DNA from 2 places in the Cupriavidus sp. GW822-FHT02D05 genome. Region 2 is predicted to be linked to the other one. Evidence: riboswitches for the same ligand, from Rfam matches in the RefSeq annotation. Region 2 holds a riboswitch; the other holds the start of a gene.
The links. A riboswitch is a leader RNA that binds a small molecule or an ion and turns the genes downstream of it on or off. The one in region 2 is predicted to bind ZMP and ZTP.
Positions count from the first base shown of each region.

Region 1: another riboswitch for ZMP and ZTP. It lies ahead of glyA (serine hydroxymethyltransferase); the one in region 2 lies ahead of AC1RQK_RS17215 (LysE family translocator).

Region 1 covers NZ_JBXAOE010000015.1:142,767-153,653, reverse strand. The annotation lists gene tolA (cell envelope integrity protein TolA) at 74-1,201, opposite strand; gene tolR (protein TolR) at 1,217-1,654, opposite strand; gene tolQ (protein TolQ) at 1,697-2,380, opposite strand; gene ybgC (tol-pal system-associated acyl-CoA thioesterase) at 2,377-2,781, opposite strand; ZMP/ZTP riboswitch at 2,943-3,045, shown strand; gene glyA (serine hydroxymethyltransferase) at 3,168-4,415, shown strand; gene nrdR (transcriptional regulator NrdR) at 4,575-5,042, shown strand; gene pilV (type IV pilus modification protein PilV) at 5,184-5,822, shown strand; gene AC1RQK_RS20930 (PilW family protein) at 5,831-6,763, shown strand; gene AC1RQK_RS20925 (pilus assembly PilX family protein) at 6,754-7,377, shown strand; gene AC1RQK_RS20920 (pilus assembly protein) at 7,408-10,887, shown strand, end outside.
Region 2 covers NZ_JBXAOE010000012.1:16,449-27,335, forward strand. The annotation lists gene AC1RQK_RS17180 (SDR family NAD(P)-dependent oxidoreductase) at 1-176, opposite strand, end outside; gene AC1RQK_RS17185 (carboxymuconolactone decarboxylase family protein) at 169-711, opposite strand; gene AC1RQK_RS17190 (citryl-CoA lyase) at 786-1,562, opposite strand; gene AC1RQK_RS17195 (SDR family NAD(P)-dependent oxidoreductase) at 1,559-2,278, opposite strand; gene AC1RQK_RS17200 (AMP-binding protein) at 2,275-3,831, opposite strand; gene AC1RQK_RS17205 (Bug family tripartite tricarboxylate transporter substrate binding protein) at 3,917-4,924, opposite strand; gene AC1RQK_RS17210 (LacI family DNA-binding transcriptional regulator) at 5,215-6,234, shown strand; gene AC1RQK_RS17215 (LysE family translocator) at 6,358-6,990, opposite strand; ZMP/ZTP riboswitch at 7,011-7,094, opposite strand; gene AC1RQK_RS17220 (LysR family transcriptional regulator) at 7,224-8,177, opposite strand; gene AC1RQK_RS17225 (nuclear transport factor 2 family protein) at 8,498-8,893, shown strand; gene AC1RQK_RS17230 (VOC family protein) at 8,939-9,436, opposite strand; gene AC1RQK_RS17235 (LysR family transcriptional regulator) at 9,501-10,385, opposite strand; gene AC1RQK_RS17240 (NAD(P)H-quinone oxidoreductase) at 10,537-10,887, shown strand, end outside.

The DNA.
Region 1 (10,887 bases), on a different contig from region 2:
CTGCGGTGCATCGACGTAGGTTGCAATATGTTGCAATTCGAATGTTCCCATGTCGTCACCATCGCCGTCCCTCTTAATCCTTAGGCTTGAAGGTGATCGTGAAGCTGGCTGGCGCCTTGCCGTTTTCGTCGCGGGGCAGCGGATCAGAGCGCTCCACGGCGCGCAGCACGGCGTTGTCCCAGCCCGAATTGCCGCTGGACTTGGATAGCCGCGCGGACATCAAGGAGCCGTCCGGCGCCAATTGAACCGACACCACCGCGGCCGGATTGCCAGGCACGTCTTCGGTAAATACGATATTCGGCTTGACGCGGCGACGCACGCGATCCGGGTAGCCAGGCGAGGCCTTGCCGCCCGAACCGGCACCGCTGCCGGCGCTGCTGCCGACACCGCCGGCGCCGCCGACTGCCGCCCCGCCGCCGGCCATGGCCTGCAGCCGCGCCAGTTCACTGTGGCGCTGGGCATTGGCAGCGGCGTCGCGCTTGGCCTTGGCATCCGCATCGGCCTTGGCCTTCGCGTTGGCGGCGGCCTTGGCCTCGGCGTTAGCCTTGGCTTTGGCGTCGGCGGCTGCCTTTGCCTTGGCGTCAGCCTCGGCACGGCTCTTAGCCTCGGCGCGGGCCTTGGCGTCAGCTTCCTTGCGCTCGCGCTCAACCTGCTCCTTGCGCTGCTCCTGCAGCGCGGCCTGCCTGCGTGCGTCTTCCTTGCGCTGGGCCTCTTTCTTCAGCTCGTCCTTCTTCTGTTCTTCGCGGCGTTGCTCTTCGCGGCGCAGGTCTTCCTTGTGCTGCGCATCCTTGCGGGCCGCCTCCTTGCGGGCCGCTTCCTGCCGCTCGGCTTCCTGGCGCGCGCGCAGGTCGGCCTGCTGGCGCGCCTCTTCGCGGGCGGCGGCCTCGGCCTGGCGGCGCTTTTGCTGCTGGAGGGCGATCTCGGCGTCTTCTTCGGCACGAGACCTCACCGCTGGCGCAGGAGGCGCGGGACGGGCTTGCACGACGGGCAGCGGTGCGGGAGGCGGCGGGGGCGGCGGTGCGGTAGTGGCCGGGATCTCATCCCAGAGCTCGGCTTCGGCGCCCACCGGGGTGCTGCTCTGCCAGTGCACGCCGAAATACAGCACGATGCCCAGCAACAGGTGCATGAAAACCGCGAGCAGGAAGGAACGCAGGGTTCCCCGCTCCGGGGCCGGCTGATAAGGATAGGCGGCGGTTTTCATCGCGTGGGGCGGTGCTTACTTGGGCTTGACCATCAGGCCGACGCGCTTCACGCCGTCGGCCTTGAGCACTGACATGACGTCCAGCACGGCCTCGTACTTGACCGAGCGGTCGGCGGCGATCACCACCGGCTGATCGGGATTCTCGTTCTGGCGCTGATGCACGAAGTCGATCAGGCCCTGCTTGTCGAGCTTGCGCTCAAAGCTGTTGCCGGCGTTATCCTTGCCGCGCGCGGTCAGTGCGCCGTCCTCATGCACGGTCACGACAATGGGGGGGGCCTTTTGCTGCTGGGTGGCGTTGGCCACGCTGGGCAGGTCAACCACGGCGGGATTCACGATCGGTGCCGCCACCATGAAAATGACGAGCAGCACCAGCATCACGTCAATGTAAGGCACGACGTTGATGTCGGCACTGGCCCGGCGGCGCGAGCCGCCACGGCGCTGTATCGCTGCCATTGCTGGTTCTCCTTGACCGAAGACGTTGGTGGCTTCGGCGCTTTAGCGGGTCTGCCGTTGCAGGATGTTCAGGAACTCTTCCATGAAGCTCTCGAAGCGGATGGCCAGGCGATCCACTTCGGTGGCGTAGCGGTTGTAGGCAATGACCGCCGGAATCGCCGCGAACAGGCCGATAGCGGTGGCGACCAGCGCCTCCGCAATGCCGGGCGCCACGGCCGCAAGCGTTGCCTGCTGCACATTTGACAAGCCGCGGAAGGCGTTCATGATCCCCCATACGGTGCCGAACAAGCCGATGTACGGGCTGACCGAACCTACCGACGCCAGAAACGGAAGATGCGACTCCATCACATCCATCTCACGCTGATAGGCCGCGCGCATCGCACGCCGTGCGGCATCGAGCAGCGCGCCGGCGTCATTGTTGCGCTCGCGCGCCTTCAGGTACTCGCCCATGCCGGACTCAAAGATCCGTTCCAGCGCGCCTGTGTTGTGACGATTGTTGGCTGCGCTCTGGTACAGGGCCTGCAGGTCGCCGCCGGCCCAGAAGTCGCGCTCGAACCCCTCGGTCTGGGTCCGCGCGGCGCGCAGGGAGAAATGCTTGCGGAAGATATATGTCCACGAGAACAGGGACATCACCAGCAGCAGGGCCATGACGGCCTGTGCCAGCACACTGGCGTGCAGCACCAGCGAAATGATCGACAGGTCTTGCGTGACGGTCACGGGATTCATCGAGCGGTCTTGATGGTTGCAAGGACGGGAGCGGGAATGGGAGTCGGGCGAAATGTGCTACGATCAACACACCCAACCCGGATGGCGCCAGTAGCCAGCAATTGCTCACCACGCCAGGCTTCTTGGGCGAATTGGACCGACGCCGGGCCAACCCGTTCAATCTGTGTCCGGATCTCAAGCAAGTCGTCCAGACGGGCGGGGGCATTGTAGTCCACCGCCGTGCTTCTGACGATGAAGACGACGCCCGACTCATCGGCCAGCGCTTGCTGTTCGATGCCAAGCGAGCGCAGCCACTCGGTACGGGCGCGCTCGAAGAACTTGAGGTAATTGGCGTAGAACACTACGCCGCCCGCGTCGGTGTCTTCCCAGTACACCCGCAAGGCCCACACATTGTTGCTCATGGCCGCGATTGTAACGGCAGCCAGCCCGACCCGGTGTAAACCCTTGTCCGACATTACAACAATTACATTACCTGACGGACAAGGCATTGACTTTCGGTCTTTGGCCCCGCAGCACCGTCTTGCAGCGGGCCAGCGCCTCGCGTTAAACTGCCGCCAACCATTCCATCTTGCGCGACTGGCGAAGTCAGTGGGCACTACCACGAGGAAGCGCAAAGTTCTCTGGCGCGATGTTTCAAGCGCCTGCCGCTCGCCTGGGCAGCGAATGGGAAGCAGGGTGCGCCCTGCGCCGGATAGCTAACGCGTCCAGCGCCGGTCGCCTGTGCCTTCCCCGCGCGCCCTACCCCGAAGCCATTCGGAAGTCCCCTTTTTTCAGACGAGTTTTCGCCATGTTCGAACGCAGCCGCTATACGATCGACCAGATCGACCCCGAGCTTTTTGCCGCCATCCAGAAGGAAGACCAGCGCCAGGAAGAGCACATCGAGCTGATCGCCTCGGAAAACTACACCTCGCCGGCCGTGATGGCCGCGCAAGGCTCGCAACTGACCAACAAGTACGCCGAAGGCTATCCCGGCAAGCGCTACTACGGTGGCTGCGAGTACGTCGACGTCGTGGAGCAGCTGGCCATCGACCGCGTCAAGCAACTGTTCGGCGCCGAAGCCGCCAACGTGCAGCCCAATTCCGGCTCGCAGGCCAACCAGGGCGTGTTCTTCGCCGCCCTGAAGCCGGGTGACACCATCATGGGCATGAGCCTGGCCGAAGGCGGCCACCTGACCCACGGCATGGCGCTCAACATGAGCGGCAAATGGTTCAACGTGGTCAGCTACGGCCTGGACGCCAACGAAGACATCGACTACGACGCACTGGAAAAGCTGGCGCAGGAAAAGAAGCCCAAGCTGATCATCGCCGGCGCCTCGGCCTTCGCCCTGCGCATCGACTTCGAACGCATCTCCAAGGTAGCCAAGTCCATCGGCGCCCTGTTCATGGTCGACATGGCCCACTACGCCGGCCTGATCGCCGCCGGCGAGTACCCCAACCCGGTGCCGCACGCCGACTTCGTCACCACCACCACCCACAAGAGCCTGCGCGGCCCGCGCGGTGGCGTGATCCTGATGAAGGCCGAGCATGAGAAGGCCATCAACTCGGCCATCTTCCCCGGCATCCAGGGCGGCCCCCTGATGCACGTGATCGCCGGCAAGGCAGTCGCGTTCAAGGAAGCCCTGTCGCCCGAGTTCAAGACCTACCAGCAGCAAGTGGTCAAGAACGCCCGCGTGCTGGCCGAAACCCTGATCGAGCGCGGCCTGCGCATCGTCTCCGGCCGCACCGAAAGCCACGTCATGCTGGTCGACCTGCGCGCGATGCAGATCACCGGCAAGGAAGCTGAAAAGGTCCTGGGCGAAGCACACATCACCGTCAACAAGAACGCCATCCCCAACGACCCGGAAAAGCCGTTCGTCACCTCGGGCATCCGCCTGGGCTCGCCGGCCATGACCACCCGCGGCTTCAAGGAAGAAGAAGCCCGCCTGGTGGCCAACCTCGTCGCCGACGTGCTGGAAAACCCGCACGACCTGGCCAACATCGCTCGCGTACGCGAGCAAGTGGCAGCCCTGACCAAGCGTTTCCCGGTCTACGGCTAAAGCCCAGCGCCACCCGCCCCCCCGCGGGTGGCCGGCAGCCCCGCCGCGGCGCACGCCGCGCCTGCGGCGGGCCTTGCCAACCCGGCCCGGCGCGACACAGAATGACAAAACGCTGCCTGCGCGGCACGCGCCCCGGCTCATACTTCGAGGTGGTCAGGCATGAAATGCCCTTTTTGCGCTCACTCCAACACCCAGGTCCTGGACACGCGCATGTCGGAAGAAGGCGATACGGTGCGCCGCCGCCGCCGCTGTGAATCCTGCGACCGCCGCTTCACCACCTATGAGCGGATCGAGCTGTTCTTCCCCGCCATCGTCAAGAAAAACGGCTCTCGCGCGGACTATACCCGCGACAAGCTGAAAGACTCGATGCGCCTCGCCCTGCGCAAGCGCCCGGTCTCGGCCGAAGCCATCGACGCCTCCATCACCCGCATCGAAGAAAAACTGCTCGCCCTCGGCGAGAAGGAAATCCCCAGCAGCCAGGTCGGGGAACTGGTCATGCGCGAGCTGCGCCGGTTGGACAAAATTGCTTATATCCGGTTTGCTTCGGTGTATCGGAGTTTTGAGGATGTGTCGGAATTCCGCGACATGCTGGATGAGTTTTCGGCGTCTACCCCACGGAAGCAGTAGAAAAAGTAACGTGGACGTTGTTTAATTCCTCCCAAACTGGGTCCTAGGTGGCAATTCCTATATCTATATTTCCACCTGGGTTGCAGTTACAAAAAATAGAACAAAGCCAAAAGAACGTAGTCTTTTCGGACGAGGGTCAAGATGGGTCAGTCAAGCTGTCGGGGGACGGCCGGCTTCACCATGCTCGAAGCATTGGTGGCAATCGTCGTGCTCGCCATCGGCGTGCTCGGCGTGGCAAATCTTCTTATCAAATCATTCCGATTCTCCCAACAAGCGTCCTATGACACGCTGGCGCTGCAGCTCGCCAGCGATATGGCAGACCGCATGCGGGCTAACAGCGCCCAAATGCTCGCCAGTAACAGCAGCTACTTCTTCGACACGAGCACCGGCGCCCCGGCGGTGCCGACGGGCGCCAATTTCTTTACCACTCCATGCACGTCCGGCAGCCCGGTTTGCGCAGCCAACATGGTCACGTTCGATTTGGCCGAATGGACGCGACGCGTCCAGACGGCCCTGCCGGGTGGGCGTGCAGTAATCTGCCGGGACTCCAGCAACTATTCCACCTCCGCAGGCTACACCTGGGCGTGCAACGCCACGGCCGGCGGCACGGGCCAAGCCAGCGATAGCCCGATCGTCATCAAGATGGGCTGGGTATCTCGATTCGCCGACAAGCCGGGGGTAGATGTCGCGACCGGTACAACCATGCCAGACACGCAAGCCGCCGACGGCTCGGCAACGCCACAAATCGTTATTGTGGCCAACCCGGGAGTCAGCAATTGAGAACGCTCATGGCCGGCTCCGGACAACCACCCCGTCGTCGCCGGCGAAGCTCAGGCTTCTCCATGGTCGAACTGATGGTTGCACTGACGCTTGGCATGCTGGTGCTGGTTGCATCAACTTCCTTTTACCTACTGACCCGCAGCACCTATAGCAGCATCAATGACAGCGCCAACCTCGAGGAGCGCGGTCAGTTCGCGATCGGCGTCGTTTCACGAATGTTGCGTCAGATTGCCTACACGCCTCCGGCCAGCGATGGTGGCTCAATGCAGATCAGCTCGCAGATGCTGATGGGACTGGACAACTGCTCAACTCCCTCGGACAACGAGACGCTGGGTTGCGATGCTGGCGCCGCCGTCAATGCCAGCGACGTGTTGCTGACTCGATTCTTCGGCGTCGGGACGGCGGCTGACCCGACCGTGAGCGATGGATCCATGGTGGATTGCTCCGGACAAGCCGTCGCCGCGCCGTCCAGCATCGATAGTGCGGCAAGTCAACGCGGACTCTCGATTCTCTATGTGCAGAACGGCGCCGATGGCCTGCCCTATCTGATGTGCAAATACCGGCGGCGCGCATCCGGCAAGGAGACGTCTACCTTTGTCGCGCAGCAACTTATCCCGGGCGTAGAGAACTTGCAGGTGCTCTACGGCATATCCACAGATGACGATGAAGTGGCGGACAAGTTCGTTCCCGCCAGCCAGGTCGGCGCAGCCGAATGGGCACGCGTCTATGCGCTGAAGGTGGCTTTGGTCGTGCGAGGCGACAATGCAAGCGCAGACAGTTCCGGGCAGCCCACGATCCAGCTCTTCGGTCCTATATACAACGGCGCCGATGGCACGTTCACGCCGACTCAAAACCCACAGTCCGCGCGCCGCCTGTTCACGGCAACGGTGCAAGTGCGCAACTACCTGAGTTGCATGCAGGGAGATCCTTCGTGCCTCTGAACCCTCCAGCAGTGAAATATCCAGCCCGCGGCTTTGCCCTGGTCACCGCGCTGATCATGCTGCTCGTCATATCCGTGCTGGCACTGGGTGGCGCGAGATTGGCGCTGGACTCAAAACGCACAACCCGCAATCAACGCGATTTCGAGATTGCGTTCCAGGCAGCTGAGGCCGCCTTGCGCGATGCCGAAATGGACATCCAGAACACAACCGGCCCCAAGAGCCGCTCGGTAATTTTCCAGCCGACAGCGGCGACGGGCTTCACGGTCGACGGTGGATGCAATATCGGGACAACGGTAGCCGCTCCCTACCAGGGCCTGTGCAATACATTGGCAAATATCAATGCACAGATATGGAACACCGTTAGCTGGAGCGCTTCTGCCACCAACCCGCAGACGGTGGCCTACGGTACCTTTACGGGCCGGACATTCCCGACCGGGACGGGCCTGACTCCAAGCCAGAAGCCTCGCTACATCATCGAGTTGCTTCCTGATCAATCCATTGGCGGCGCCGTTGACAACACGCGCTATATGTATCGGGTGACAGCGGTTGGCTTTGGCCCCAACAACGCCACCCAGGCAATGGTTCAGTCGCTGTACCGCAAGACGGACAACTAGAACAGCCAGCATCGAATCGGGAACGAATTCATGAATACACTCCGACGCCTGTTGCCTCTGTGCGCGATGCTATGGGCTACTGCACTTTGGGCTGCAAGCACGCCTAGCGTGCCAACCGTGACAATTGCGCAGACCCCTCTATTCGGGCAATCGCAAAACATTCACCCCAACCTGATGATGACGCTCTCGGTAGAGTTCCCGACTACGGGTACTGCCTACCGCGGCCCCTTGAATTCGAAGAACGTCGACACGTCATATAACTACAATACGACTTACCTCGGTTACTTCAATGCAGCCAAGTGCTATACATACGACAGCACCAATGGCTATTTTGCAAGCAGCGGCAACGCCTCCGGCAATGGAGGCCATGAATGTTCCAGCGCATTTAGCGGAAACTTCATGAACTGGGCCGCGTCGTCCTCGATCGACGAACTGCGGATGGCGATGACCGGCGGCGACCGCGTGGTGGACACCACGACCCAGACGGTCTTGCAGCGTGCCGTGCTCCGATCGGACTTTTTCCGCAGCAATAGTTACTTCCCGGTCAAGAGCGTCACGGCCGTCAGCAACATCAGCAGCGCGCCGAGTGCGGTAACGCCGTTCTCGTACAGCACGATTTATATTGCTTCGTGTGGCAACCACATCTTCTTCTCCGATGCGGACGATAGCAGCGGCAACTGCGGGAGCCCGGGAAAATATGCCGACGTTTACAAGAACAGCAAGCTGACGGAACGACGTAGCTTCCGTGTCCAGATTCAGGTTTGCGATAGCGGCGAGGCAACTACGCGCACCGACCTCTGCTACAACTATGGCAGCAACTACAAGCCCGTCGGCCAGATGCAAAGAAATGCCGATCGCGTGCGTTTTGCGGCTTTCGGCTATCTGAACGACGGCACCAATGACACCAGCAAGACACCGAACGAGCGCTATGGTGGGGTGCTGCGGGCCCCGATGAAGTATGTCGGCACTACTGCGGTTGACTCCAACCTGAGAACGATCGCAAATACCGCAAAGGAATGGGATCCGGCAACGGGCGTGTTCTATCGGAACCCGCTCAACCGCACAGAAGGAATCAGCGGGGTTATCAACTACCTCAATCAGTTTGGCCGCACGAGCACGCAACTCAGTGGCAAGACAATGGGCGACCTTGGCGGCCCAACAGATAACCCGCTCGGCAACTACAAGACGTATGATCCGATCAGCGAACTGTTCTACGAGAGCATCCGCTACCTCCAGTTCCACAAGGACGGCCCCACCCCACAAGCTATCAGCGGCCTTCCGAATACGACCTATGCAGACAACTTCCCCGTCTACACGACCTGGGATGCCGACCCGATGCTCAACAGTTGCCAGCGCAACTACGTCGTGACGATTGGCGACATCAATACCCACGAGGATCACTACATTCCAGGCAACGTCGACACCTCGCACGGCGACCCTGCCCGGGCAGTGGACAGCTATAGCGGATTCGATGTGCGAGCGTGGACCAACAAGGTCGGAGCACTGGAAACCAACACGCCAGCGGCGGGCAATGCCACCCCCCTGCCCTCCTCGTTCACGAATCTGGGCGACATCCTGCATCCGACCTCTAACTGGTCAACCTATTACATTGCGGGGGTCGCCTACTGGGCGCACACCTCGTCGTTTCGCCCCGACATGCCCTCTGCGCGCGTCACAACGTTTGGCATCGATGTCAATGAAGCCGGAAACGGAACGGTCGGCGCAACCCAGCGTCAGAGCCAGATCTTTCTCGCCGCAAAGTACGGCGGATTCAAGGATGATAAGATCGACGGTGGCAACGGGGACGGAAATCCCTTCAAGGCAGCCGGCCAGGGCGGAACGACCGTTACCAATAACACGGAGTGGGAAGCTGCGCCCACGGGATCGAACGTCCCATCGAACTGGTTCCTCGCAAGCCAGCCGCAGGCCATGATCGATGCCATCAAGAAGATCTTCGTCCAGATCACGAGTTCCGCGGGCACGCTCTCCGGCATCGCGCTCACTAGCAACCGCATCGTGCAGAATGGTTTTGTCTACACGCCCGGATTCGACCAGAAATGGAACGGCCAGTTGAGCGCCTATGCTATCTCCAAAAGCGCTGACGGCACGGCCGTAACGATCGCGCAGACCAGAACGTGGGAGGCAGGGAACCGGCTCGCCAGCAAGAGCCCGAGTACGCGCTCCATTTTCACCCTCAACTCGACCAGCGGCGCGGGAGTTCCCTTTCAGTTCACCGGGAACGCCATCTCGTCTGCGCAACAGGCGCTACTCAATCTCAACCCTGACTCTGGCTTGAATGATGGCAACGGCCAAAATCGCCTCAACTATCTTCGTGGCGACCGGACACAGGAAAGCAATGGGCAAGGCGGTGGCGGTCCGTTCAGAGCCCGCACGATGGTATTCGGCGACATCATCGGATCAGGCCCGGTCTTTGTGGGTGACCCTGCCGCAACCCGTACCGATAGTGGCTACGGCAGCTTCCTGACCACCTACACCGGCCGCACCCCGATGGTTTACGTCGGAACCAACGACGGCATGCTGCACGGCTTCAATGCGAATACTGGCGACGAAGTCCTTGCTTACGTGCCCAATGCCATATTCAGCGCGCTGCCGCAGCTCACATCACCGAGCTATTCGCACCGCCCATACGTGGATGCCACGCCCCTGGTCACAGAAGCACAAGTCAACGGCGCCTGGAAATCCGTACTCGCTGGCGGGTTCGGTGGCGGCGCGCAAGGCATCTACGCACTGGACGTGACCGATCCGGATGGCGGCAAGAGCGGTACAGCCTTTAGCGGTGCCAACGTCCTCTGGGAGTTCACCGACAAGGATGACGCCGACATGGGCAATGTCATGGGCCCGCCGATCGTCGCCAAGCTGCAAACCGGTACGGATACCAGCGGCAACCCCGTCTACAAATGGTTTGTCGTGGTCGGCAATGGCCTGAATCCCAACCAGAATGACGGCTATTCGAACGCCAATGCCCCAGCTGCCTTGTTCTTGCTTTCACTGGACAAGACAGCGGGTACCGCGTGGACCCTGAACAGCAATTACTTCAAGATAGTCACGCCCGCGCCCGTGGCAGTACCGCCTTACGTTACAGCGAACGGCTTGAGCACACCGGCTTCCGTTGGCGCCCCCAATGGCCGTGTCACAAGCTTCTACGCTGGAGATCTGCAGGGCAATTTGTGGAAGTTCAATGTGGCTGGCACCCCAAGCACGTGGAATGGCAATGCAACCGCCGGTGCCCTGCCGGCTTTCGGCGGAACACCCGGTAAGCCGATGTTTGTCGCCACCGACTCACAGGGGCGGCGTCAGCCGATCACGGTTCAGCCGCAAGTGGTCTACGCGCCCGGCGGGTACATGGTGCTATTCGGCACAGGCAAGTATTACGAACTGTCGGACACGTCCTCCTCAGTTAGCCAGACCAACTCGTTCTATGGCATTTACGACGGCGGCGGCACCAACTACGTCCCCGACCGCAGCAAGCTCAATGCAGTAACGATTCAG
Region 2 (10,887 bases):
AACAGGATCGACATGGCACGGCCATTGCCTACCGATGGCACCGGATCGACGGTATGGCGCTGGCCCGCGCCTACCACCAGGATGCGGCGCCCGGCGAGCCGGCCGTCACGGCGCGGCACGCCAAGCGCGGGTGCAAACAGTTGTTGGTCCGGACGGCTTTCCAGGGATTCAGTCATGACGCAGCTCCAGCTTTTCCAGCGGCGGGTTTTCGATATCGACTTCGAGGTTTTCCAGCAGGCGCGACACCAGCATGTAGAAGCCGATGGTCGCCAGCAGCTCGACCATCATCTGTTCGTCCAGGGCCGCCGCAACCTTGGCGTAGAGCTGCGCCGGTGCCTTGACGTCATGCACCACGGCATCGGTGAATGCGATGGCAAGGCGCTCGAGTTCGCTGAAGTCGCCGTTGGCATCCGGCTTGAGCACGGCATCGATTTTTTCTTCCGGCACACCGGCGGCGCGCGCCACACGCCGGTGCTGATGCACTTCGTAACTGGCGCCGCTGAGCGCGCCCACCCGCAGGATGACCAGCTCGCGCAGCGTGGGCGGCAGCGAGGCCTGCGTGAGAATGGCGCGGCCAAGACCGAGGAAGCCGAGCGCGATCTCCGGCGCATGCGGCAGGATCCTGTACAGGTTGAGGGCGGGACGCCCGCGCAGTTGCTCGCCAAGGCGGCCGGGCACGTTGTCCACATCGAAGTAAGGTAGTCTGGCCATATTGTGTTGTCTCCGTTTCCTGCCGCGCGGCAGGTGAGGTCGTGGTGGGAATAGTGCAAATAGGGGTTGGCCGCTCACGGCAGCACGTTGCGCGGGTCTTGTCGCAAGACCAGGTTCCATACCTGTTGGCCGACCGGCCGCTCGCGTTCCTCGATCAGGTGGGCGACCAGTCCCGCGCAGCGTCCGATCAGTGCCAGTCCCCGGCCGAACAGCGGGTCCAGCCCCATCTCGGCGAGGATGGCGCCGATGGCGCCAGCGGCGTTGAGCGGCAGGGCGCCGCGCTTGCCGTCGCCGCAGGCGTCGCCGAGCGCCAGGGCAAGACGACAGTACTTGCCGTGGAAGCCATTCGCGCTCGCGGTCTCCATCAGGACCGGCACGCGCGGATCACCTTGCGCGTGTATTGGATGGCCGACGCCAGGTATCGGCCTGCCGGCTGACCGGCAGGCGGCGACGATGCGCCGGGCATGCTCTGCAATGGTGGCTGCGTCGGCATCGGCCGCCAGCGACGCACCTTCTTGCAGCAGTAATTCCGCCATGTTCTGCACGGTGCCGAGGAAGCGTTCGCCGGCGCCAAGCAAGCCCGCGGCGACCGCGCCTTGCAAGGATTCCGGCGCGCCCAGCCAGGTCATGCGGGCGCTGATCGCGCTTGGCGTCAGCCCGTGATCGACCGCGGTCACCAGCAGTGTGTCAATCATCCGCGCCTGCGCCGCGCTGGGCCTGCGGCCGAGCGCAGCCAGGCAGAGCGTCTGAACGAAATCCAGCTTGCCGATCACCTCGGTGGCCAGGTCGAGTCCGCGCAGCGTGATGCGATCGGGCGTGGTGTAGCCGATCTCGGTGCGGATGCCATTCATGCGCTCAGCCCCACGGTGATGCCGCCGCAGACGTGCAGCACCTGTCCGGTGACGAAGGACGCGCGTTCGTCGAGAAAGAACTCGACGGCGTGAACAATATCCTCCGGCTTGCCGAGCCGCCCGACCGGCACGCCGTTCACGATGCGCTGCGTCAGCGCATCCTGGGCCGGGTTGACGGAGCCGAACGCCGCCGTGGCGATGGGCCCCGGCGCGACGGCGTTGACGGTGATGCCGTGCGCCGCCAGTTCCAGCGCCCAGGTACGCGTCATGGCGTTCAGGGCGCCCTTGCTGGCCGAATACGCCGTGCGCAGTTCCTTGCCCAGCGCGGCACGGCTGGAGATATTGACGATGCGGCCGTGGCGCGCCTTTCGCATGGCAGGCACCAACGCCTGGGTGCATTGCAGCGCGGCGCGGACATTGACGGCGATTTGCCTGTCGAAGTCGTCAAGGCCGGTTTCCTCCACGCTCGCCGCCCGCAGGGTCGCCACATTGTTGACGAGGGCAGTGAAGGCATAGCGGGCCGATGCCTCCCCGAGCGCGGCGGCGAGTTGCGCCGGCTCGGCCATGTCGACTTTGACAAAATGCGTCACACCGGCCTCGGGAGGTGCCACCCGATCGAAGTTCACTACCGTGTGGCCGCGCGCGCGCAGCGTCTTGCACAGGGCCCAGCCGATGCCGCCGGATCCGCCGGTTACCAGGATATCTGTTGGTGTCATGATGAGAGAGGCTCCTTGCCTTGAGGGTTGTTGCTGGCATGGTTGCTTGCACTGGCGGCGAGCCGGGTCTTGACCTCGAGCTTCGAGACCTTGCCGTTGGCCGTGAGCGGAAGGGTTTCCACAAAATGAATGCGCTTTGGTGCCTGCACCGAACCCAGGCGTTCCTTGACGAATGCTTGCAACTCGGCAGCGTTGGGTGTGGCGCCGGGATGCAGTTGCACGGCCGCATGCACGGCCTCGCCCCAGCGCGGGTCGTCCATGCCGAGCACGGCGCAGCGGCACACTGCGGGATGGGCGCCGAGCGCGTTCTCCACGTCGCTGGGGTACACGTTGAAGCCACCCGTGATGATGACGTCGCGCAACCGGTCTTTCAGGTACAGGTAGCCTTGCGCGTCCAGGTAGCCACCGTCGCCCGTATGCAGCCAGCCATCGGCCAGTGCTTCGGCGGTCTTGCCGGGCTGGCGCCAGTAGCCGGACATGACGAGGTCGCCGCGCACCACGATCTCGCCGGATTCGCCAGCCGGCAGCAGCTTGCCGTCGCGCCCCATGATGGCGAGTTCGGTCAGGCAGGTGGCGCGGCCGACGCTGCCGTGGCGGGCGGGATCGCGCAATTCGCCAGCGGGCAGGAAGGCAATGATGCCGGGGGCCTCGGTTTGCCCGAACGAGGTCTCCAGGGTGCCAAAAACATCAATGGCCTGGGCAATCCGGTCTGCGCGCATCGGCGCTGCCGCATAGATCAGGTGCCGCAGCGCGGACCAGTCCCGTTCGCGCACGCCGGGCTCGTCCAGTAAATCGTAGATCAGCGTGGGCGGCATGAACACCGCGGTGATGCGCTCGCGCTCCAACTGATCGAGCAGGGCGCGCGGCCTGGTCGAATCCGCCAGCACGATGGTGCCGCCACGTGCGAACACGGGTAGCAGGAACGTGGATGTGCCGTGGGTGATGGAGGCCACGGCGAGATAGCGCTCGTCATCGCGCAGCTGCATCGCGGTGAGGATGGAAACCACCGTGGTGTTCCAGGACCGCAGCGACTGCATCACCCCCTTGGGCGCACCGGTAGTGCCGCCGGTGAACTTGATGGCCTGCGTTTCGCCAAGCTCGCGCTGCGTGCGTAGCGGGACGCGGCCGCGCCAGGCACACAGTAGCGCGGCGATGCTGTCCGGGCCGGATGCCTGCGGCCCGCAGGTGATCACGCGGGTGCCAAGTGTGGTCGTGCCGGATTGGCCGTGGCTGCTGTCTTCCACCACCAGGATGGACGGCTCGGTGAAGTCGACGATGCGGGCCCGTTCGTGGACCGAGGCGCGTGGATTCAGTGGCACCCAGCACTTGCCGGCGGCCAGCGTAGCCAGCAGCGCCAACACATGCTGCACGCTATTGCCGGCGCAAATGCCTACGCGCGATCCGGACACGGGGTCCAGCGCCTGGAACGCCGCTGCGAGCGCCAGTACCTTCTGCGTCAGTTCGCCGTAGGTCAGCGATTCACCGGCTGCCTGCAAGGCGATGCGTGCCGGCGTGGCGCTGGCGGTCCTCAGCAGATGGTCGATTGGTTGCATGCTTTCTTCCGTTGCGTCTCGTGGATTCCGTTGATTCCGTTGATTCCGTTGATTCCGTTCATTCCGTTCATTCCGTTCATTCCGTTCATTCCGCCCGCGCTCCCGATACCTTTACGATCCTTGCCCATTTGCTCATCTCCTCATCGACGAATCTGGTAAATTCCGCCGCGCTCATCGGCCGGCTGCCTGCATTCCCGTTGGTGCCGAGGTCGGTGCTGGTGTCGGCGCCCATTTCGGCGTAACGCTTGCGCAGCGTGGCGCTTGTCACAGCCTGGCCAACCGCGGCATTGAGCCGGTTCACAATGTCGGGTGGCGTATGCGCCGGCGCGAAGATGCCGCTCCAGTTGCCCACGAAGTAGCCCGGCACGCCGGCTTCGGCAACAGTCGGCACATCCGGGAGCGCGGGCGAGCGATGCGCCGAGGTCACGGCAAGCGGGCGTACCAGGCCCTTGGCGATCAACGGCAACGAGGTGGGCAGGTTGTCGAACATCAACTGCACCCGCCCGCCCATCAGGTCGGTCTGTGCAGGCGAGCCGCCGCGGTAGGGCACGTGCGTCAGTTGCGTACCGGTCATATGCTCAAAGAGTTCGCCGGACATATGAATGCTGCTGCCATTGCCGGACGAGCCCATCATCAACTGGCCCGGGTTGCGCTTGGCCAGCGCGATCAACTCCTTCACATTGCGTGCCGGCAACGTCGGGTTGACGACCAATACATTGGCACCGGAGGAGACCAGGGCCACAGGCTGGAAGTCCTTCTTTGGGTCGTAGGGCAGGTTGGCGTATAGCGTCGGGTTGATGCCGTGGGTGCCGATCGTGCCCAGCAGCAAGGTGTAGCCGTCCGCCGGTGCATTGGCGACGGCGGCCGCGCCGATGTTTCCGCCCGCACCGGCGCGGTTCTCCACCAGCACCGGCTGCCCGAGGCTTTGCGTGAGCTGCTGGCTGAGCAGCCGTCCGAAAATGTCCGCAGTGCCACCGGGCGGGAACGGCACTACCAGGCGAATTGGCCGTGAGGGATAGGTTTCGGCCAGTACCGGCCCCGCCGTGTGCAGGGCGAGCGCGGCCGCGACCGCACAGATCAGTCTGTGAAGCATGGGATGTCTCCGTTGTCGTTGTGATTGCCAGCGGCATGCTCCGGACGGAGCCGCGCCAGGCTTACTGCGCTTCGCCTGGCCTGCCGCTCAGGGATCCACACGTGGCCTCGCCCGTAAAGTCGGCGCCAGGGGGGGCGGCGAGAGGGCGCGAAGGACGGTCTTGCTGCATGGGATAGTTTGGCGCTGTCTGGGTTAGGTGAGCGGAAATGTGAAAACGATTTCCGTTTGTGCTAACTTAGCAGGCAACAAATTTGGCGTCCAACTGTGGAACGTTTTCATTAGGGAAGACCATGACGCAAAGGATTTCCGTCAGGGATGTGGCTGAGGCGGCGGGGGTTTCCATTGGCAGCGTGTCGCGGGTGCTGAACGGCACCGGCTATGCCAGCCAGGCGCTGCGAGCCCGGGTGCATGCGGCTGTGGAGGCACTGAACTATGAACCCAGCTTTGCCGCCCGCCACCTGCGCACCGGGCGTAGCAAGACGGTCGGCTACCTGGTTTCGAACATCGGCAACCCGCTGCTGGCGGCGCATTTCAGCGAAGTCGAGAAGCATATGCAGGCCGCCGGGTACTCCATGTTGGTCGGCAATACACTGGACCAGCCACGGCGCGACCGCGAACTGGTTGCGCTGTTCGAGACCCGCCGGCTAGAGGGCATCATTGCCGCGCCGAGCCTGGAGAGCGCGGACCCCGCCGACAGCCTGTTCAGCGGCTGCAGCTTACCGGTGGTGATTCTGGATCGGGAAACGCCGCTACCAATGGACGCGGTCTATTTGGACCATCGTAGCGGTGTGAAGCAGGCAATGGCGTATCTGATTTCATTGGGTCACCGCCGTATCGCGTTGTTCGGGCCCGGCGAGCACATTCGTCCAGGGCGCGAAAAGCTGCTCGGCTACCGGGATGCCCTTGCGGAGGCAGGTTTGGTGTTCGACCCGGCACTAGTCTGTATGTCACGCTCGGCGATCGATTCGTCACGCACCCAAATGGCGACCATGCTCGCTCTTTCCGCACCCCCCACTGCAATCATCGGCCTAGGAACGCGCCTGCTCTCCGGAGCCATTTATGTTGCGCGCAAGGCGGGGCTGGATATTCCCAGAGACCTTTCGGTGATCGGCATCGGTACGCCGGAGACGCTAGAGTTGATGTATCCCCCGCTAACCACGCTACGCTTTGACATCGAGCGTGCCGCGCAGGCCGCCGCACATCTGATGCTTGACCGCTTGGCCGGGGAGGGGGGGAGGCAACCGCGTAGCGTGAATGTGCCGCTTGACCTGGTTCTGGGTGAGTCGTGCGCCCCGGCAGCGCCCAGGTAGGCCAGTGGGCTGCACATGCGCCAGTTCGACGCTCGGGGCACCTTCCTGCAGGTTCACGATGGCCTGCTCAGGGCCACGGACGTTGGCCGCCGGCTGATGCGCCGGCGTATTGGCAAGGTGTTGCTATTTCTTGGATTCGTATGCCATCCGCACCGCCAGACCTGTCAGAACGCTTCCCATCAGCCAGCGCTGCACCAATAGCCACTGCGGGCGTCCTGACAGGAAGGTAGAGATCGATCCGGCCGTCACGATGATCAGTGCATTCACAGCGAGGCTGATCGAAATCTGAACGCCGCCGAGCGCCAGCGACTGGGTAAGAACGCTGCCGTGTCCTTCCGTAATAAATTGGGGAAGCAGAGACAGATACATGACGGCGATTTTTGGATTCGCCAGGTTGGTGATAAACCCCATGCTGAAGAGCTTCCTTGGGGTATCGACCGGCAGGTCGCGTACTGCAAATGCGGACCGTCCGCCCGGTTTGACCGCTTGCCAGGCAAGATATAGAAGGTACAAAGCGCCGCCAAAGCGAAGCGTATCGTAGGCGTAAGGTACCGCAAATACGAAGGCCGTAATTCCGAATGCCGCGCAGAGCATGTAGAACACAAAGCCCAGAGCAACGCCGCCCAATGAAATGAGGCCTGCGCGTCTACCTTGGCAAATTGAGCGGGAAATTAGATAAATCATGTTCGGCCCCGGCGTTAAAACCATTCCCAACGCCACAAGAGCAAACATGAGCAACTGTGCAAAATCAGGCATAACCCATCTCCAAGGATAGTAGGTAATGCCCAGGCGCGCGGCGGCTAGCAACCTCACGCTCCCCGATAGTGCCCTATCTGTATGCGCCAGTCACATGAGTGCAGAAATCATAGCACAGGAGAAAATACTTTAGGCTCGGAGGCGCCGTGGTCTTGCGCTGACAGACAACCAGCCAACCTGGGACGATCACTGGCGTCCGTCGGACTGAGATCGGCCATCGAAGAAAGAGGAAATTACCTTCTGCGGTGCCCGGATGATTCCCCATCCACAGACGTCTCTGCGCTCCACTGCGCCGCGGTGAGTCTGGAGATGAAGAAATCGGCCAACGCACTCACCTTCGCGGGCCGCGCGCGGGCAGTGGGCGTGACGAAATACAAACCACCTTCAGGCAAGCGCCAATCGGTCAAAACGGGCTCGAGCTGTTTGTCCCGGAAATACTGCGTCGCGACAAACTCAGGAAGCTCGGTGATGGCAAGTCCAGCGAGGACCGTGGGCAGCAATGCCTCCACGCTCGTTCCTCGCAACGCTCCGGTTGGTGTGACGGTGCATTCCTCGCCACTTTCATGGGTAAATCGCCAGACGTCGCGCTTACTCCTGTTGGTGTAGGTAAGGCACTGGTGGGCGCCAAGGTCTTGCGGGTGCTGAGGATGGTCATGGTGAGACAGATAGGCTGGAGATGCCACGACAAATCGCCGCACAGGTGCAATGAGACGTGCGACGAGTGACGAGTCTTCCATGATGGCGATGCGCAGGGCGGCGTCAAAGCCATCGCCAATCAGATCAGTCTGTGCGTCCGTGAGATGAAGTTCGACGGAAATATCCGGATAGGTCCGAAAGAACTCGGGCAACAGCGGAGCCACCCAGCGAGCACCAAAGGAGAGCGGCGCCGCGAGCTTTACGAGACCACGTGGCCGGCTTGACGTCTCACGTGCGAAATCCTCCGCTTCCTCAGCCTCCGCGTAGATTCTCGCCGCTCGCTCGGCAAGCGTGTGGCCATAGTCCGTGAGTGCAAGTCGTCGGGAGGTGCGGTTGAACAGTCGACCTCCCAGCCGTTCTTCAAGACGGGTAACGGCCCTGGAGACCGTGGCGACCGAGACCCCCATGGCAGTTGCCGCCGCAGCGAACGAGCCTTCTTCGGCAACTTTCGCGAACATCGCGAGCCCTTCGAAATCCGGTAGTTTTGACATCGACAATCCTGCAACGATGGTTTTCATTCATTTCTATTTCGAAAATTAGCATGACGTCATAGATTTGTCTCGTCGCACCACTCGTCGCACTTACTCGTCGCACCACGCCACCCAGGAGATAGATCATGGTACGCAGACTCGAAGGACAGTTAGCCGTCATCACCGCCGTCACGAAGACCTTGGTCCTCGCTCAGTAGCGCGGCACCACATCCCGCATCTTCCTGAAGCAGCTGCTACAGGAAATGGACATGCAAGAGACTTAAGAGATTTCCACCCCATGCGACCGCAAAGGTCCACAGTCATCGATTAAGGAGTGTGTTATGAATGACCGTACCCATGAACTGCTTGATCGCAACCTCCAGGAGGTCTTCGGCGAAGGCGACGCAGCGCGTCGTCGCGCGGCGATCGAGGCGCTCTATACCGAGGACTGCGTGCTCTACGTGCCTACGGGTGTATTCGTTGGGCACGACGCTCTCGACAAATTCGCGGGGGATCTTCGCGCGACGCACCCGCACTATGCTTACACACCGCACGGTAAGCCTCAGGCTCTCCACAACGCCGGTCGTCTGGCTTGGGGTTCTGGCCCGCGCGGCGAAGCCCCCGACTATACGGGCTGGGATGTGATCCTCGTTCGTGACGAGAAAATCGCGGCGCTCTATGTCTTCCTCGATTCCGTTCCCAACGTGCCGGCACTTCCGGAGGTAACCGTGCCATGATCGCGTTCGCGTCGCCCACAAGGGCGACGCCGGGGACACGCTCCGTCAACTTGCGGATAGGTTTTGGCCCAGCCGTGCCGCTTCTATCGCGGCGATATTGATCTTTCTCATGGTCATCATCGCGTCAAACGCGCGCCTGGCCGCAGCGGGATCGGGGTCGGATATTGCCGCGGTGAGAGCGCGCGGGGTGATCTGCCATGACAAGCCCCACCGGTCCTTGCACCAGCCGCATGTGCTTTCCTGGCCGCCGTTGCCGATGATCGCGTTCCACAAGCGGTCGGTTTCGGCCTGGTCGTCCGTCGCGATTTGAAAAGAGAATGCCTCGTTGTGCTTGAAATACGGGCCGCCGTTCAGCCCAAGGCAGGGGATGCCGGCGACGGTGAACTCAACCGTCAGGACATCGCCCTGCTTGCCGCCAGGATAGTCGCCCGGTGCGCGGTGGACAGCGCCGACAGCGCTGTCGGGGAACGTCTGCGCATAGAAGTTTGCGGCGTCAACGGCGCCACCTTCGTACCACAGACAGATCGTGTTCTTGCTGGTCATTTCGCATCTCCTGACAAGTTGGCCACCTGCATCCGCGCAGCAGTCGCAGCTACGTCGTGCGTGACTATTTTGTGGGGGTTGTGTGATCTTCGAACGCGGCGACGATGCCGTCAATCATTGCTGTGATGCGCGCGGTATGCCGAAGGTCTTGATGCGTGACGAGCCAGATTTCGTAGACCGCCCCACGTGCGGGTTCCGGCCCTATCTGCACGAGGCCGTCGTGTTCAGCCAGATGGATCGGAAGCTCACCGATGCCGAGGCCGGCCTTTACCGCGGTACGCAGCATGAGGCTGGAATTGAAGGTCGATACGATGCGCCCCGCGTGTATCGGTTCGCCAGCAAGCGTCGGTGATCGATTCCCGGTCCAGTTTCCCTGATAGGCAACGAGATCGTGGCCCGCGAAGGCGGAGCCCGCGGCGGGCTTGCCGTGCTGGTCGAGATATGCCTTCGATGCAAAGAGCGCCATGGGCCAGCGAGCCAGGCGCCGCGCGACAAGATCGGGATTATCCGGCCTGACTGAGCGGACCGCGATATCCGCTTCACGCTTTGCCAGACTTAGCATGCGCGTCGACGTGTCCAGCAGGACGCGCACTTCGGGATGCGCAGCATGCAGGCGTTCGATGGCCGGAAGCAGGAATTCGAGCGCAATCAAGTCGGTGCTGGTGACTCTTACGTCCCCCGCAAGCCGTGTATCCGTGCCTTGCGTTCGTCTGACGAGTTCGTGTGCGGCGTGTTCCATTTTTTCCGCCGATCTCAGCGCGGCCTCGCCTGCGGCGGTCAACGCGTAACCGTCAGAGGTGCGCAGGAAGAGCGTTGCACGTAGGGCGTGCTCTAGTGCCGCAATCCGTCTGCCGACCGTCGCCTGATCAAGGTTGAGCGTCCTGGCCGCGCCACGGAGCGTTTTTTCGCGCTCCACCGCGAGAAACACTCGCGCGTCATCCCAGTTCATCGTGCCGCCCTCCTGATGCAAATTTGCATCTGACAACACGAATAATGCTGCACATATTCATCAGCGTCGAGGCCTAGACTGAACGCCAGAGTTCCTCGTTCCATGATCCGCCCGGATCAATCGAGGCTCATCTATACAAGGAGTGCCATCCATGCCTGCTTCAACTTATCGTGTGCCGTCGTCCATGACGGCCATTGAGATCAAACAGCCCGGCGGTCCTGAGGTGCTGGTGCCGACTACGCGCGCGGTGCCGGTGCCGGCCACCGATCAGGTTCTGATCCGCATCCACGCGGCTGCCGTGAACGGTCCAGACGTTTTCCAGCGCAAAGGGCTCTATGATCCGCCCCCCGGCGCTTCGGACATTCCGGGGCTGGAAGTGGCAGGTCAAGTGGTTGCCGTTGGCGCCGACGTGTCCCAATTCCGGATCGGCGAACTGGTGTGTGCATTGATTCCTGGTGGTGGCTACGCAGAATATGCGGTCGCGCACGCCTGCAACACGATG